DNA from 3 places in the Clostridium acetobutylicum ATCC 824 genome. Region 3 is predicted to be linked to each of the others. Evidence: predicted binding sites of a transcription regulator. Region 3 holds the regulator's gene; each other region holds the start of a gene.
What was found. The regulator NrdR, encoded in region 3, represses ribonucleotide reductase genes. The targets are predictions, from matches to a motif close to CACNANATNTNGTG.
Positions count from the first base shown of each region.

Region 1 (4,785 bases), 650 kb from region 3:
TTCACTTAAAAGTGCTTGTGTAAGTTCTTCAAGCTTACTATCGATAGTTTCAACAGTAACAAAGTACTGCGTTTGCCAAAAGCTTATGTCCTTTTTAACTGAATACATGTAATTCAAAACAGATTCAAGATATTCTCGTATAAGATTTTTATATGCCTTAACATCTGCATAACATTTAGTTATACTAAGTCTATTACCTTTTTTCTTTATCTGATCCTGCATATTCTTTAATTCCTGCTCAGATTTCTGCTGCTGTGCAAAATTAAAGCTTTGCGAAAAATCTTTCTTAACCGATACATGCCTGCTATTTGTGTTTACTGGTGTACTCTGCTTTACTCTAGATCTAGAAATCTCCATAAATTCACCATCCCCCTAGTTTCTAATACCATATAATTTTCTCATCTTTTATCTCTTCTTTAATTGTAACAAAATATATCAAAAAAATAAACAAGCAGCCTAAAATATATTAGCATCGGCTGTAAATTCAAATACAAGTTTTTGATATTTTTTCATTCAGGCATATAAACTTCCAAATAACTAACACCAAAAGCCAATTACTATATATTTTAGACTGCTTTAGATATGATTTTAATCTCATATCCAAAATTATTATTTGTATTTTTCAATTAAATATTCATTATTTAAAATACTTTTTTCCCATTTCAATGTAATGCTCAGCATTTTTATCTATTTCAAGCTTTTCGTCTACTGTAAGTTCTCTTATTACCTTAGCTGGACTTCCCATACAAAGTACTCCCCCTGGTATTTTCTTTCCAGATGTAATAAGACTATTTGCACCCACAATAGTGTACTCTCCTATTTCAACATCATCTAAAATAGTTGCTCCCATTCCAATGATACAGTTGCTATTAATAGTACATCCGTGAAGTATAACTCCATGACCTATAGTAACATTATTTTTAATATCTATTCCATTATCATAGGTATTTGTATGCAGTACAGAGTTATCTTGAATATTAGTTCCCTCTCCTATTCTTATATAATTTGAATCGCCTCTTATCACAGCTCCAAACCATACACTGCTATTTTTATCTATATTAACATCTCCAATGATATCTGCACTCTTCGCTATAAAAACAGATGAATGTATATTAGGCTTTTTATCATCATAACTATATATCATTAAAAACACCTTCTAATTATTATTTTTATATATTCTGCTTACACTATATTATCATAGAACTATTTACTTTTAAAATACTTCTTGAATTAAAATCAGATTTATTTTATAATACATATACAATATATAGTGTTGTTTCTATATGTAACCACTATATATAGTTTTAAAATGGAGGAATTTTAATGGAAGACTTGAAAATACTATTTAAAAGATTTTATACAAAAGAGTTAGAAAGCTCTAAAACGAAAACAGTTTACGACCTATTTAAATGGAAAAAAGTCGATGTAAAAATAATAGATCATAAAACAGGAAAAGTACTTACAGATATGAAAGATCTTGAATTCCCCTATGACTATTCTCAAAATGCATGTGACATAATAGCATCAAAATACTTTAAAAAGTCAGGAATACCAAATGAATGTGGCTACGAAAACAGCATGAAAATGGTTGCGCATAGGCTTGTTAGCTTTTGGTGCGAAGCTCTTAAGGATGAGGGAATTATAAAAACTGAAAATGAAGCATCTATTTTTTATGATGAACTCGTATATGCTCTCTTAAATCAAATGTACGCACCAAATTCTCCTCAATGGTTTAACACAGGTTTGTCACTTATATACGGCATAAATGGAGAGGCACAAGGACATTTTTATTATGATTCAAAGGAGAAAAAAGTTCTTCAAAGTAAAGATTCTTATACTAGAACACAGGCCTCCGCCTGCTTTATAATTTCAATTGAAGATAAGCTTCTAGGTTCTCATTCCATCTCTGAACAATATGTAACTGAAACTAAATTGTTTAAAGGAGGCTCTGGAACCGGAACAAATTTTTCTACCATAAGAGCTAAAGGAGAAAAACTTTCTGGCGGTGGAATTTCTTCAGGTCTAATGAGCTTCTTAAAAGGGCTTGATAGAAATGCCGGTGCAATAAAATCTGGTGGAACTACAAGACGTGCAGCAAAAATGCTATGCCTTAATGTGGATCATCCAGAAATAATGGATTACATAACTTGGAAAGCAAAAGAAGAAGATAAAGTAAAAGCACTTGGAAAAATGGGATATGACGCCAGCTTTGAAGGAGAGGCCTACGAGACTGTATCGGGACAAAATGCAAACAATTCCGTAATGCTTTCAGATGAATTTATGAAAAAAGTATGCAACTTAAAAAACAATCCTGATGAAACCATAGAACTTAAGGGAAGAGTAGACTCTTCTGTAAACAAAGTAGAAAAGATTTCAAACCTATGGGAGGCATTTAACAAATCCTCTTGGAGATGTGCAGACCCTTCTCCTCTCTTTTCAGATACCTTAAATGCTTGGCATACATGTCCAGGTGGAGAAGACGGAAACTTTAACGCAGATTATAACAAAATAAACTCTACAAATCCCTGCGGCGAATACGCCTTTTTAGATGATACCTCCTGCAATCTTGCATCAATAAATTTATATAAATTTTATGACACTGAAAATAAAACCTTTGACCTAGAAGGTTACAAGCATGTAATAGGCCTTGTTCAACTTCTCCTTGAAGCTTCTATACATTGGGGGCAGTTTCCAACAGAAGATGTAGCAAGAAAAACTCACATGTTTAGAACCACAGGTCTTGGAATATCAAATTTGGCAGCACTACTTATGGTAATGGGATACCCTTATGATTCAGAAGAAGGAAGAGCTATCTCCTCCTCACTTATCGGTGTACTTACTGGATATTCCTACTACATTTCCTCCTTAATGGCAAAGGAAGTAGGTGCCTTTGAAAAATATAATATAAACAAAGAACACATGCTTAAAGTATTGAGAAACAGTGCAAGAGCTGCTGGAAGTATTGATACACCTTTTGAGAAAATAGGCTATAAACCCTTAGTTGTTAATCATTCTATTCTTGAAAAAGAAGATTTAAGATATATAAGCTCGGAATTAAAAAACAGCTGGAACTCAGCTCTAGAATCTGGAGAAAAGTACGGTTTTAGAAACGCTCAAGTATCTGTCATGGCACCGACTGGAACTATATCCTTTGCAATGGACTGCGCTTCCACCTCCGTAGAACCATTTTTCAGTCATGTGATTTATAAAAAACTTTCTGGAGGAGGTTACATGACCTTAACAAATCCTCTAATACAAGAATCACTTAAGCACCTTGGATATTCAGAAAATGAAATAGAGGATATAACAAACTATATCTTAAGAAAGAAAAAGGTAAAAACTGATGATGGTACAGAATATGAAACCATATTAGATGGAAAAATAGAAGGTGCTCCTCATCTAAAGAAAGAGCATCTTGCCATATTCGATACTGCAAATAAATGCGGCAGCGGAAATAGGTTTATAAGTCCAATGGGTCATATTCTAATGGTTGCTTCAATAGTTCCTTTAATATCTGGTTCCGTTTCAAAAACGGTTAATCTACCAAAGGACGCTTCAGTTGAAGACTTTAAAAATGTAATCATAAACTCTTGGAAACTAGGCGTAAAAGGCATAACCTTATACAGAGACTCCTCAAAGGAAAGTCAGCCTCTTAACACAAGCCTAGACGAAGCCTCAAAAACAGCTCCTGAGGATATGACCTACGCTCAACTATTAAATATGGTAAAAAATATTAACACTACACAAAAATATATAAAACGCGAAAGAGCCGTTGGTATAAGAAATGGCAAAACACACCCTGCTCAAATAGGTGATATAAAAATTTACACAACAGTAAACAGACGTGATAATGGAGAAATATCAGAAGTATACATTACAACAGATAGAGAAGGCACGTTAATAATGGGGCTTTTAAATTCGCTCTCAAAATCAATATCTGTAATGCTTCAATATCACGTTCCGCCTAAGGATATATCTGAAATGCTCCGCGGGCAAAAGTACGAACCTTACGGGTTTGTTCAAAAGCATCCATATATTAAATACGTAACCTCTATTTCTGATTTAATAAGCAAAATAATAGACATAGAACTAAACGATTTTACAAGATGTCAGGTAAAACCAGAAGGAATAAAAGACATCACTCCACAAAAGGAAATAAAAGAAAAGCTGTCTCAGGGAGAAAGACTATATGATATAACCTGCCCAAATTGTTCTTCAACAAGAATGGTTAGAAATGGCACTTGCTACGTCTGCTTAGATTGCGGCACAACCACAGGATGCAGCTAATACTTTAGATTGCCGAATAAAAGCCAAATAGAAACATACTACTCTTTACATCATAAATCCAATAAAAATAAAGTAATATCTTTATACTCTAATGACCTAAAGTCAAATTCACGACTTTAGGTCATTTTTTTATACTACCTGTTTAACAATACTTATATAATCTTGAAGATATTGTGGCAAATAACCGCTCTTTCTATATACAGCAAAAAGCTTAGTTGTGATATTAGGATTACCTATTGAAAAACATAAAGGTGACTTCTCTAAACTTGGATACTTAAGATGAGTTTCCAAAGCAAAGGAAACTCCAAACCCGTGCGCTGCTAGACGAATTGAGCACTCAACACTTCTTGTCTTTAATACCACCTTAGGATTTATATTTAATCTATCAAATATATCTTTTTCCATTTCTCCACTTTTTTGATCTGTATAGTTAACTATAAAATCATCATTTTTAAACCTTTTTATATCAATCCATGGAAATTTGCATCCTTCAAGCTT
Region 1 is NC_003030.1:1,199,547-1,204,331, reverse strand. Features, by position in the region: gene CA_RS05570 (YaaR family protein) at 1-357, opposite strand, end outside; gene CA_RS05565 (gamma carbonic anhydrase family protein) at 638-1,144, opposite strand; gene CA_RS05560 (vitamin B12-dependent ribonucleotide reductase) at 1,324-4,287, shown strand; gene CA_RS05555 (LysR family transcriptional regulator) at 4,417-4,785, opposite strand, start outside.
Region 1: the regulator NrdR is predicted to act here: its motif matches at 1,260-1,273, upstream of CA_RS05560 (vitamin B12-dependent ribonucleotide reductase).

Region 2 (4,785 bases), 1.3 Mb from region 3:
TAATGGGATTAAACCTTAAAACTTTTTTAAATGACTGTCTAGTAACTAAGATATAAACTAAATTAGGAATAATTAAAAGCACAATTTGAGTAACTATAAGCGCAATAGCAAAATTAGGTCTAAGCTTTGTATTAAACTGTTGTATAATTGTGCCCCCAATTATCTGAAGCACTATTAAGGCAAGAAAAAATATATTAGCCTTTGTTATTCTTTTCAATTTATTTCCTCCTCATTTATAGTATTTCTTAAAGAAATTGAGCCTATGTAAAATAGCTGTACATGAGTAAAATATATCTATAATTATACCATTAATGTATTTTTTTTAAATAACATATTCTATGTATATTGAAAGTTTTATACATTAATACTATAATACATAAGAAAGTTGGTGATAAAATTGAAATTTACTTGGTATGGTCAATCGTGTTTTCTTATTGAAACCAGCAGAAATAAAAAAATATTACTAGATCCGTTCAACAATTCCATAGGATACCCTACCTTTAAGGGTGAGGCTGACATAATAACTGTAAGCCATCATCACTTTGATCATGACTTTATCGACTGTGTTACTAATTCGCCAAAAGTAATTGATAAACCTGGAGATTATAAAATCGATGACATAACCATAAAGGGTATACCTTCCTTTCATGACAATGTACATGGTGCCGCTAGAGGCGAAAACACTATTTTTTTGTTTAACATAGACGGTTTTAATGTATGCCATCTTGGGGATATAGGTTACGTTTTATCTGATTTGGAAGTGAAAAGTCTTGGAAATGTAGATGTACTCATGATTCCTGTAGGTGGTAATTTTACAATAGATGGCGCAGAGGCTGGTCAACTATGTAAAAAAATCAATAGTAATATCATACTTCCTATGCATTATAAAACCACCTTCACTATTTTACCTCTTGAAGGCGCCGAGAAATTTATAATGAGTATGAAAAATGCAGAAAGACTCCAAAGCAATGTACTAACCTTAGACACGAAAACAAATGAAAAAAATCAGGTTAAAATTTTCTCCATTAAGTAGTTATTTTAACCTGATAATTCTCTGATTGCTTGAACCTGCGTACTTAGGTGCATTTTCTGTTAACTCAGCTTTGAATTCTCCATCAACCAAAACATCTATGTATTTCAGTAGTTCAAGCTTATTGGAATCTTTTTCTTTTAAAATCTCTTCATATGTATATCCTGTATAACACCATATATTAAGACCTAGCTTCTTTATTTCCTTTGATATATTAATTAACCCTTCAGCTTGTTCTAAAGGATCTCCACCTGAAAAAGTCACCCCTTTTATTATAGGAACATTGCTCTTAATTCTATTAAATATTTCCTCCGCAGAAACACTTTCGCCGTATTTAAAATCCTGCATATCCGTATTCTGGCATCCCGGGCATCTTCTCCTACAGCCTGATAAAAATAATACAGATCTAAGTCCCTCTCCATTCACCATTGAATTATCTAAAAAACCCGCAACTCTAAGTTCCATAAAATCCCCCACCTATGTAAAAATAATCTTCTTCATTTCACTGTAATACCTTGTAGTAAAATGAAGAAGCTTTTTTATTATTTATAACAGTGTTTTGCAGTTCCTTGTGATATTCTATCAGCTCTTTCTGCTGCCTTTCCAACACCAAATCTCTCATCTAGGCTTAAATATCCTGTAACTCTTGATATTCCCTGAATATCGTGGCTTCCGCACTTCTTGCACTTCATATCTGATGCATCCAAATACTCTCCACAATCCTTGCAATATCTTATGTGGAAGTTTATTCCTATATAATTTATGTTTGTATTTTCATATGCATATTTAATTATGTTCATTATTGTCTCTTCATCGCCATAATCATCAAGCTCTATATAGGATATATGTCCACCATTACATAATTTATGATAAGGTGCCTCTATATTTATTTTTTCCTTTATAGATATATCAAAACCAACTGGTACATGATAACTATTAGTATAGTAATCCTTATCTGTAACCCCTGGTATTTCTCCAAAAATAACTTTATCCTTAGCAATAAATTTTCCAGATAAGCCTTCAGCTGGTGTAGCGTAACAACTCCAATTAAGCTTTATATGCTTCTTTAAATCATCAAGATAATCTCTTATATATGAAACTATTTTAATTCCAAGCTCTTTTGCTTCTTCTGTTTCTCCGTGATGATGTCCTGTAAGGGCTACAAGTGTTTCAGCCAGTCCTATAAAACCAACTCCCCATGTACCTTGTTTAAGAACTGGTTCTATGGAATCATCCGGTTTTAAATTTTCAGAACCCTTCATAAGGTTTTGTCCTACAACAAACGGTAAATCTTTAACCTTTAACTTTTTAAGCACACTATATCTGTGAAGCAAGCTTTCTTTTGCGATTTCAAGTCTTGAATGTAAAAGTTCAAAGAATTTATCTACATCACCTTTTGCAAGTATACCTATTCTTGGTAAGTTAACGGTTGTAGGTGCTATATTTCCTCTTCCCTTTACTCCTGGTTCTCCATTTATATTTGACATTAAATAAGTTCTACATCCCATTGTTGCTGGAATATATCCCTTATCATAATACTCTTTATTAAAATCAGCATCTATATTCATAAACGTAGGGTTCATTCTTTTAGCTGCAACTCTACAAGCTAGTTTAAATAAATAGTAGTATGGATCATTTTCGTTTCTATTCACACCACTTTTAACTCTAAAAATTATATTAGGGAAAATTGGTTGTTCACCATTTCCAAGTCCTTTTTCGTATTCTTTTAAAAATATTTCGCACACAAGTGCTGCATCCTTAGATTGAGGTATTCCAATATTTATAGATGAAAAAGGGACCTGCGAACCGGCCCTACTATGCATTGTGTTTAAATTATAAACTATACCCTGCATTGACTGCCCAACGATTCTCACTAATTTTTTTTCAACATATTCATCTAGCTTATCCGCTTCAACACCTATTTCTTCATATTCATGTCTTATTTGTCTTCTAGTTTCCTCAATAAATTCAGCCATATCGTTATCAAAATCAGGATGTGACTGACCTCCAAACATATCATTTTGTGTTGATTGTAGAAGTATACATGAAAGCTCCGCAGCTGACTCTATTCTCTTTGGTGGTCTTATATATCCATAACCTGTATTAAATCCACTTTGTAGAACTTCCTTTGTTGGAATATGAAGACAGTTTATACTCAAATTATAACTATCTAAATCATGTAGATATATATCTCCATTTTCATGAGCTCTAGATATTTTTTTAGGCATAGCAGAAAGATTGTGCCATTTGTTAGATTCACTAGCTATTCTTAAAAGCTTTGAACTATAGTTGTTTCCAACATTAGCATTATCTCTATCAGTTTCTATTCCGATTTTCTCTATAACCTTCATAAGATCAGATTTTATCTCTCTTACCTTTGTTCTCTCTTTTCTATATGTACAATAGGCCATACCTATTTCCTTATTTCCGTTTTCAAGAAGCACTTCCTCAACTAAGTTTTGCACTTCCTCAACTGAAATTTCTCTTATCTTTAAATCCTCAACTCTTCCTATAACTTTTTGAGTTAATTCAAGTATATCACTTTGCTTAATGTCATAGCCAATCTCATCGGCCGCTCCTTTTATGGCATTAAATATTTTATTAGAATCGAATACTACCTGTCTACCATCTCTTTTTACTACATTTAGCATACAAATGCCCTCCAATACACTATATCTTGTACTTTGATATTATACATTAGTACTTTTTTTATATCAAAATCTAAAATATACATATTGCATTGTAATTCAATTTTTAGTCACTATGGACTTTATTTCTTATGTTTTTCTCCGCCATACTGTATTTGATATTTTTGAAATCATGATTGATGCTTTGGTATGACTTCCATAACTTAATGTAAACCTAAATTGAAAGAATATTTATCATTTTAACCACTCTTCTATTCAGTGGAAGATATGGAAAACTAGTTGATATTAATTATAAAGGCGTATATACCATCTTAATTTAAAAATATCATTAGTATTATTAAGCATATGTAAGTTAATATCACTATAATTGCATATTTACCATATTAAAAACCATAATAGATAAATATATATTAAAAAAGCGTTATGAAAATACAACTCATTTTCATAACGCAAAATTTATTAGTTTTTAAAACTGTGTATTGGTGAAGGTATTCTTCCACCTCTATTAATAAAATCAGCCGAAGAAAATTTGCTTACAGGCATTACAGGTGCCGTTCCAAAAAGTCCTCCGAATTCTACGCTGTCACCTACACCCATTCCTATTGCTGGAATTATACGCACTGCTGTAGTTTTATTATTTATAACTCCTATTGCAGCTTCATCAGCAATTATTCCAGAAATTGTTTCAGCTGGTGTATCTCCAGGCACTGCTATCATATCGAGTCCTACTGAACATACACAAGTCATAGCTTCAAGCTTTTCTAAATTAAGTGCACCGCTCTTAACTGCAGCTATCATACCCTCATCTTCACTTACAGGTATGAAAGCACCACTAAGTCCTCCAACATGTGAAGCAGCCATTATTCCGCCCTTTTTAACGGCATCATTTAATAATGCAAGTGCTGCCGTTGTTCCTGGAGCACCACACGCTTCAACTCCTATTTCTTCTATTATTCTTGCAACACTATCTCCAACTGCTGGAGTTGGTGCAAGTGATAAATCTATTATTCCAAATGGAACATCTAATTTTTTAGACGCTTCTCTAGCAACAAGTTGGCCAGCTCTAGTGATTCTAAAAGCTGTCTTCTTTATTGTTTCAGCAACCAC
Region 2 is NC_003030.1:553,293-558,077, reverse strand. Features, by position in the region: gene CA_RS02665 (CPBP family intramembrane glutamic endopeptidase) at 1-217, opposite strand, end outside; gene CA_RS02660 (MBL fold metallo-hydrolase) at 398-1,033, shown strand; gene nrdG (anaerobic ribonucleoside-triphosphate reductase activating protein) at 1,034-1,495, opposite strand; gene CA_RS02650 (anaerobic ribonucleoside triphosphate reductase) at 1,573-3,681, opposite strand; gene CA_RS02645 (PFL family protein) at 4,138-4,785, opposite strand, start outside.
Region 2: the regulator NrdR is predicted to act here: its motif matches at 3,699-3,712, upstream of CA_RS02650 (anaerobic ribonucleoside triphosphate reductase).

Region 3 (4,785 bases):
TAGTGCTTCACCACCATCTGCTGCCGTAATAACCTTATATCCATTGTTTTCAAGGTTAAATTTTATAAGCTTGACTATATGCTCCTCATCATCTACAACAAGTATTTTTTCGCCTGCCATATTATCCCTCCAGCCACATATTATTTTTTTATTATAAAAGAAAACATCCTCCCTGCACTTTTGCCATCACGTCTATAAGAAAACATCTTATATTCTTTAGAGCAATTTGTACATATGTTTAAGCATTTTATATTATTCACATTTTCACTTTTACACTGCTTTACTATGCATTTTTCTAGATCTAACTTTCCATCTTTATAAATCTCACTAATATCATAAATACCGCTGCCTTCAAATTCACTTAGAGCCTCTTCTCCAAACTCATAGCAGCATGCTTTATTATGTGGTCCTATGTAAACAGTTATATCTGATGCCGTAGATAAAAACTCCTGCTTCATCTTAATAATTGTCTTTTTAACTATCATATCACTTGTTCCCTTCCATCCACTGTGAACGGCTGCCATTACATTCTTAGACTTATCGTATAATAAAACAGGAACACAATCTGCTGTAAAAACTCCTACTAAAGTGTTGTCTTTGTCTGTAATTAAAGCATCTCCCTCTAGAAGTTCTTTATCCGAATCATAGTTTAAAATAATATCGCTGTGAGTCTGCTTTAAATACCCCACATCCTTTACATTAAACCAATCCTTTAAATTTCTAATATTATCATTGCCTTCTTCTGTGTTTATATTAAAATTCAAACCATTCTCAGCAGTTGAAAAATATAATGAAAACTTATCATCTTTAAACTCTAAGAAACTGTATTTATCTACTTTTTTTATATTCATCACTAATCTACTCCTATATTATATTATCTTTTTTAAATTTTGTATTATTTTTATCCTTATTTTAACATGCTTTTAACAAAACAAGGAACCAGAAATTAACATTTGTTTTCTAAGTTTAGTGGGTAAAAAGAAAACAGATACTTCTAGTTCCTCATTTTATAAAATTTTAACATTAATTTGTGTCAAGAAATATACCGATTAAAGTAAAACTGTAAAAAATAATATTCACTATAAATTTAACATTTACTTAAACTTGCACTATGTACGATTTTACTTTTTATTTACAAGGTTTAAGATTTCCTCCATAAAAGTGTTTATATCTTTAAATTGTCTATAAACAGATGCAAATCTTACATAAGCAATTTCATCTATCTCTTTAAGTTTTTCCATTACCATTTCACCTATAGCATCTGATTTTACTTCTGTAACCATCTGATTACTTATAGATTTTTCCACATCAGAAGCTATATCTTCTATTTGCTGCCTAGACACAGGCCTCTTTTCACAAGACTTTATGAGCCCATTTATTACTTTAGATTTATCAAAGAATTCCCTACTTGAATCTTTTTTTATTACTAATATAGGTATATCTTCTACTTTCTCATAAGTTGTATATCTCTTGCTACATTCAAGACATTCACGTCTTCTTCTTATTGCCATGTTGTCTTCAGTAGATCTAGAATCCACTACCTTGCTCTCACTATATCCACAAAATGGGCACTTCAAAGCCTTCACATCCCTCGTTAAAGAATATATTTAGTTTCATTATACACTTTTTAGGGTTAATTGTTCAATCCTTATTTACAAATAAATTGTCACCGTTCACAAGTATTACATCTACGCCTATTTTCTGTATGTCTGTCCAATCGATTTCTATATCATTTCCTTTTGAAAACCATCCTCCTACCTTTGAACCAGGAAGTATTATCGATATAACCTTGTATTCTTCAGTATCAATTTTTAAATCTTTAATAAGCCCAAGTTTTGTTCCTGTATTGATATCTATTACTTCCATGGACTTCATAGCATTTATTGAATGTGATGGTAAATCCATATTTTCTCACCTCTCTATAGTATAAAACTTCTAAATTAAATTTTAAAAGCTGCATGAATTTATACTATAAAAATATGCTTACCTTATGCAAAAAATTCTAAATAAATTCTATTGTTTCTAATATGTATATAGGGCTTCCATTAAAACCTTTGGAAGCCCTTCTAATAAGTAGATCAATTTTTTATCCTAATTTAATTAAACATATTTTTTCATATGTTTCAGTGCTGTTTTTTCGAGTCTAGATACCTGTGCTTGTGAAATTCCTATTTCATCTGCAACTTCCATTTGTGTTCTACCATCAAAAAACCTCATATTAAGTATCATTTTTTCTCTATCGCTTAGCTTTTTCATAGCCTCTTTGATTGATATATTTTGAAGCCAGCTGTCATCTAAATTTTTATTATCGCTTATTTGATCCATTACATATATTGCATCACCATCGTCATGGTATATTGGTTCAAATAACGATATGGGATCTTGAATAGCATCTAAGGCAAAAATCACTTCTTCGCGAGGTATTTTTAATTCCTTTGCAATTTGTGAAACAGTGGGTTCTTTATTGTTTTTACTTATAAGTCTATCTCTGACTTGGAGTGCTCTGTATGCTATGTCTCTAAGAGATCTACTTACTCTAATTGAGTTATTGTCTCTTAAATATCTCCTTATCTCCCCTATAATCATCGGAACCGCATAAGTAGAAAATTTTACATTCTGACTTAAATCAAAGTTATCTATGGACTTTATTAGCCCTATACACCCAACCTGAAATAAATCATCTGCATTCTCACCTCTATTATTGAACCTCTGGATAACGCTAAGTACTAATCTCAGATTTCCTTTTATGAATTTTTCTCTGGCAGTTGTGTTTCCATTCCTCATACTGATTAAAAGTTCACGCATTTCTTTTTCTTTTAGAACAGGAAGTTTAGATGTATTAACGCCGCAAATTTCAACCTTGTTTATAACCACTTTATCAGCCCCTTTGAAATAATAGCATTAAAAATTATTCCCTCAGGGGAGCTATTTTATACTAAAGACAAACTCACAACATTTTATTTATTTCTTTTTTTAATCTCTTAATTATTCTCTTTTCAAGCCTTGAAATATAGGATTGAGATATACCCAGCATATCTGCAACTTCCTTTTGAGTTTTTTCTCCAACGCCTGTAAGTCCATATCTTAATTCAACTATTCTTTTTTCTCTTTCGTTTAACTTTTTAAGAGCAAATAACAAAAGCTGTTTATCAACCTCTCCTTCTATAAGATTATATACACAATCATTATCAGTACCTAATATATCTGATAAAAGCAGCTTGTTTCCATCCCAGTCTATATTGAGTGGTTCATAAAATGAAATTTCAGCTTTTACTTTACTATTTCTTCTTAAATACATAAGTATCTCATTTTCAATACATCTTGAACCATATGTTGCTAACTTTATTTTTTTGGTTGGATCAAAGGTATTTACAGCTTTAATAAGCCCTATGGTTCCAACTGAAATCAAGTCTTCAACCCCAACCCCTGTATTTTCAAATTTTCTTGCAATATACACTACAAGTCTTAAATTTCTTTCTATAAGTATGGAGCGTATACTCTCATCTCCATTTACAAGCTTGTTTACCAAATCATCTTCTTCATCCTTTGAAAGAGGAGGCGGAAGCGCATCATTTCCACCTATATAGTACAGTCTGTTTGAAAACAATTTAATTCTACACAATAATTTACTTAAAAGGCGCAATAAAAACTTCATAAAATCCCCCCATTTTAAATACTTCCTCTAGATAAGAGTGCATTATAATCATTTAAGCTGCTTAATTTATTGTCTATTAAAGCTATAATTGCATTTCTTACTTCCACTTTATCACCTATGTATATTTTTACATAAGAAGGTTTAAAAGCTTCAAGGTTACCTGCCTTTCCATTAAATAATCTAAATGGAACATAAAACTTTGGACAATCATCCCACTTTATACCGCTTACCATGTCTTTTTCAACAACAATAACAGGTAAGTTTGTAATAGGCTCTCTAAGCTCATTGCCCGTATCCAAAAAGGCATTTATAAATTTGCTATTATCCTTAAAACATATTTCTATTTCATAAATTAGACTTTGTGTTAATTTTCTATCGTTTATGAACCATATAATTCTATTTACAAACATATATATAATCATAATAGCTATTAAAATCCACTTGTAAGATACATTACCAATGAAGGCGTTAAAATAGCTTCCTCTTGTATTATTTAATTCAATAAAGAAACATAAACCAGCTGTAACCATAGAATACATAATAAGTACAGCCAGCGCTTTTATATTAAATCTTAAACTTTTTTTCCTAAAGCATATAATTATCATTAGAAAAGCAGCTATTATTTTAAATATCAAAGATGAAAATATCTTAAGTGTAGGAATAACTAAAACTATTACGTAAAGCCCTCCAAATATTCCAGCAAGGATTAAATATCTCATTTTAACCTTTATTCTTAAAGTTTGAGCTGTTATGTACAATAGAAAAGTATTTACTATTGAATTTTCAAAAATTAAAACATCCAAATAAATAACCATTTTCTTCCACCTTTCTTAAATAATTATATTACTTGATGGTTTAAAATTTTGTCGTTTTATACTATTGAAAATAAATTTTTAATTTTAAATTTTTGATAATATAATTACCTATATCACAGTTACCATCATTTTTTTTAAGAAAGCTCAGAAAATGTTAAATAAAAAACAGACCATGAATTTCTTCAATTCACAGTCTGTTAAATGCTCATATAAAATTAATATTTATTTTTATTTTGTCTTCTTAAAAACGCAGGTATGTTAAGATCTTTTTCTGGAGCATCAAAGCTACCTGTATTATCAAGTGCACTTGCTGCC
Region 3 is NC_003030.1:1,845,699-1,850,483, reverse strand. Features, by position in the region: gene CA_RS08835 (response regulator transcription factor) at 1-120, opposite strand, end outside; gene pgeF (peptidoglycan editing factor PgeF) at 141-851, opposite strand; gene nrdR (transcriptional regulator NrdR) at 1,122-1,577, opposite strand; gene CA_RS08820 (YlmC/YmxH family sporulation protein) at 1,642-1,905, opposite strand; gene sigG (RNA polymerase sporulation sigma factor SigG) at 2,101-2,874, opposite strand; gene sigE (RNA polymerase sporulation sigma factor SigE) at 2,948-3,655, opposite strand; gene spoIIGA (sigma-E processing peptidase SpoIIGA) at 3,670-4,470, opposite strand; gene ftsZ (cell division protein FtsZ) at 4,686-4,785, opposite strand, start outside.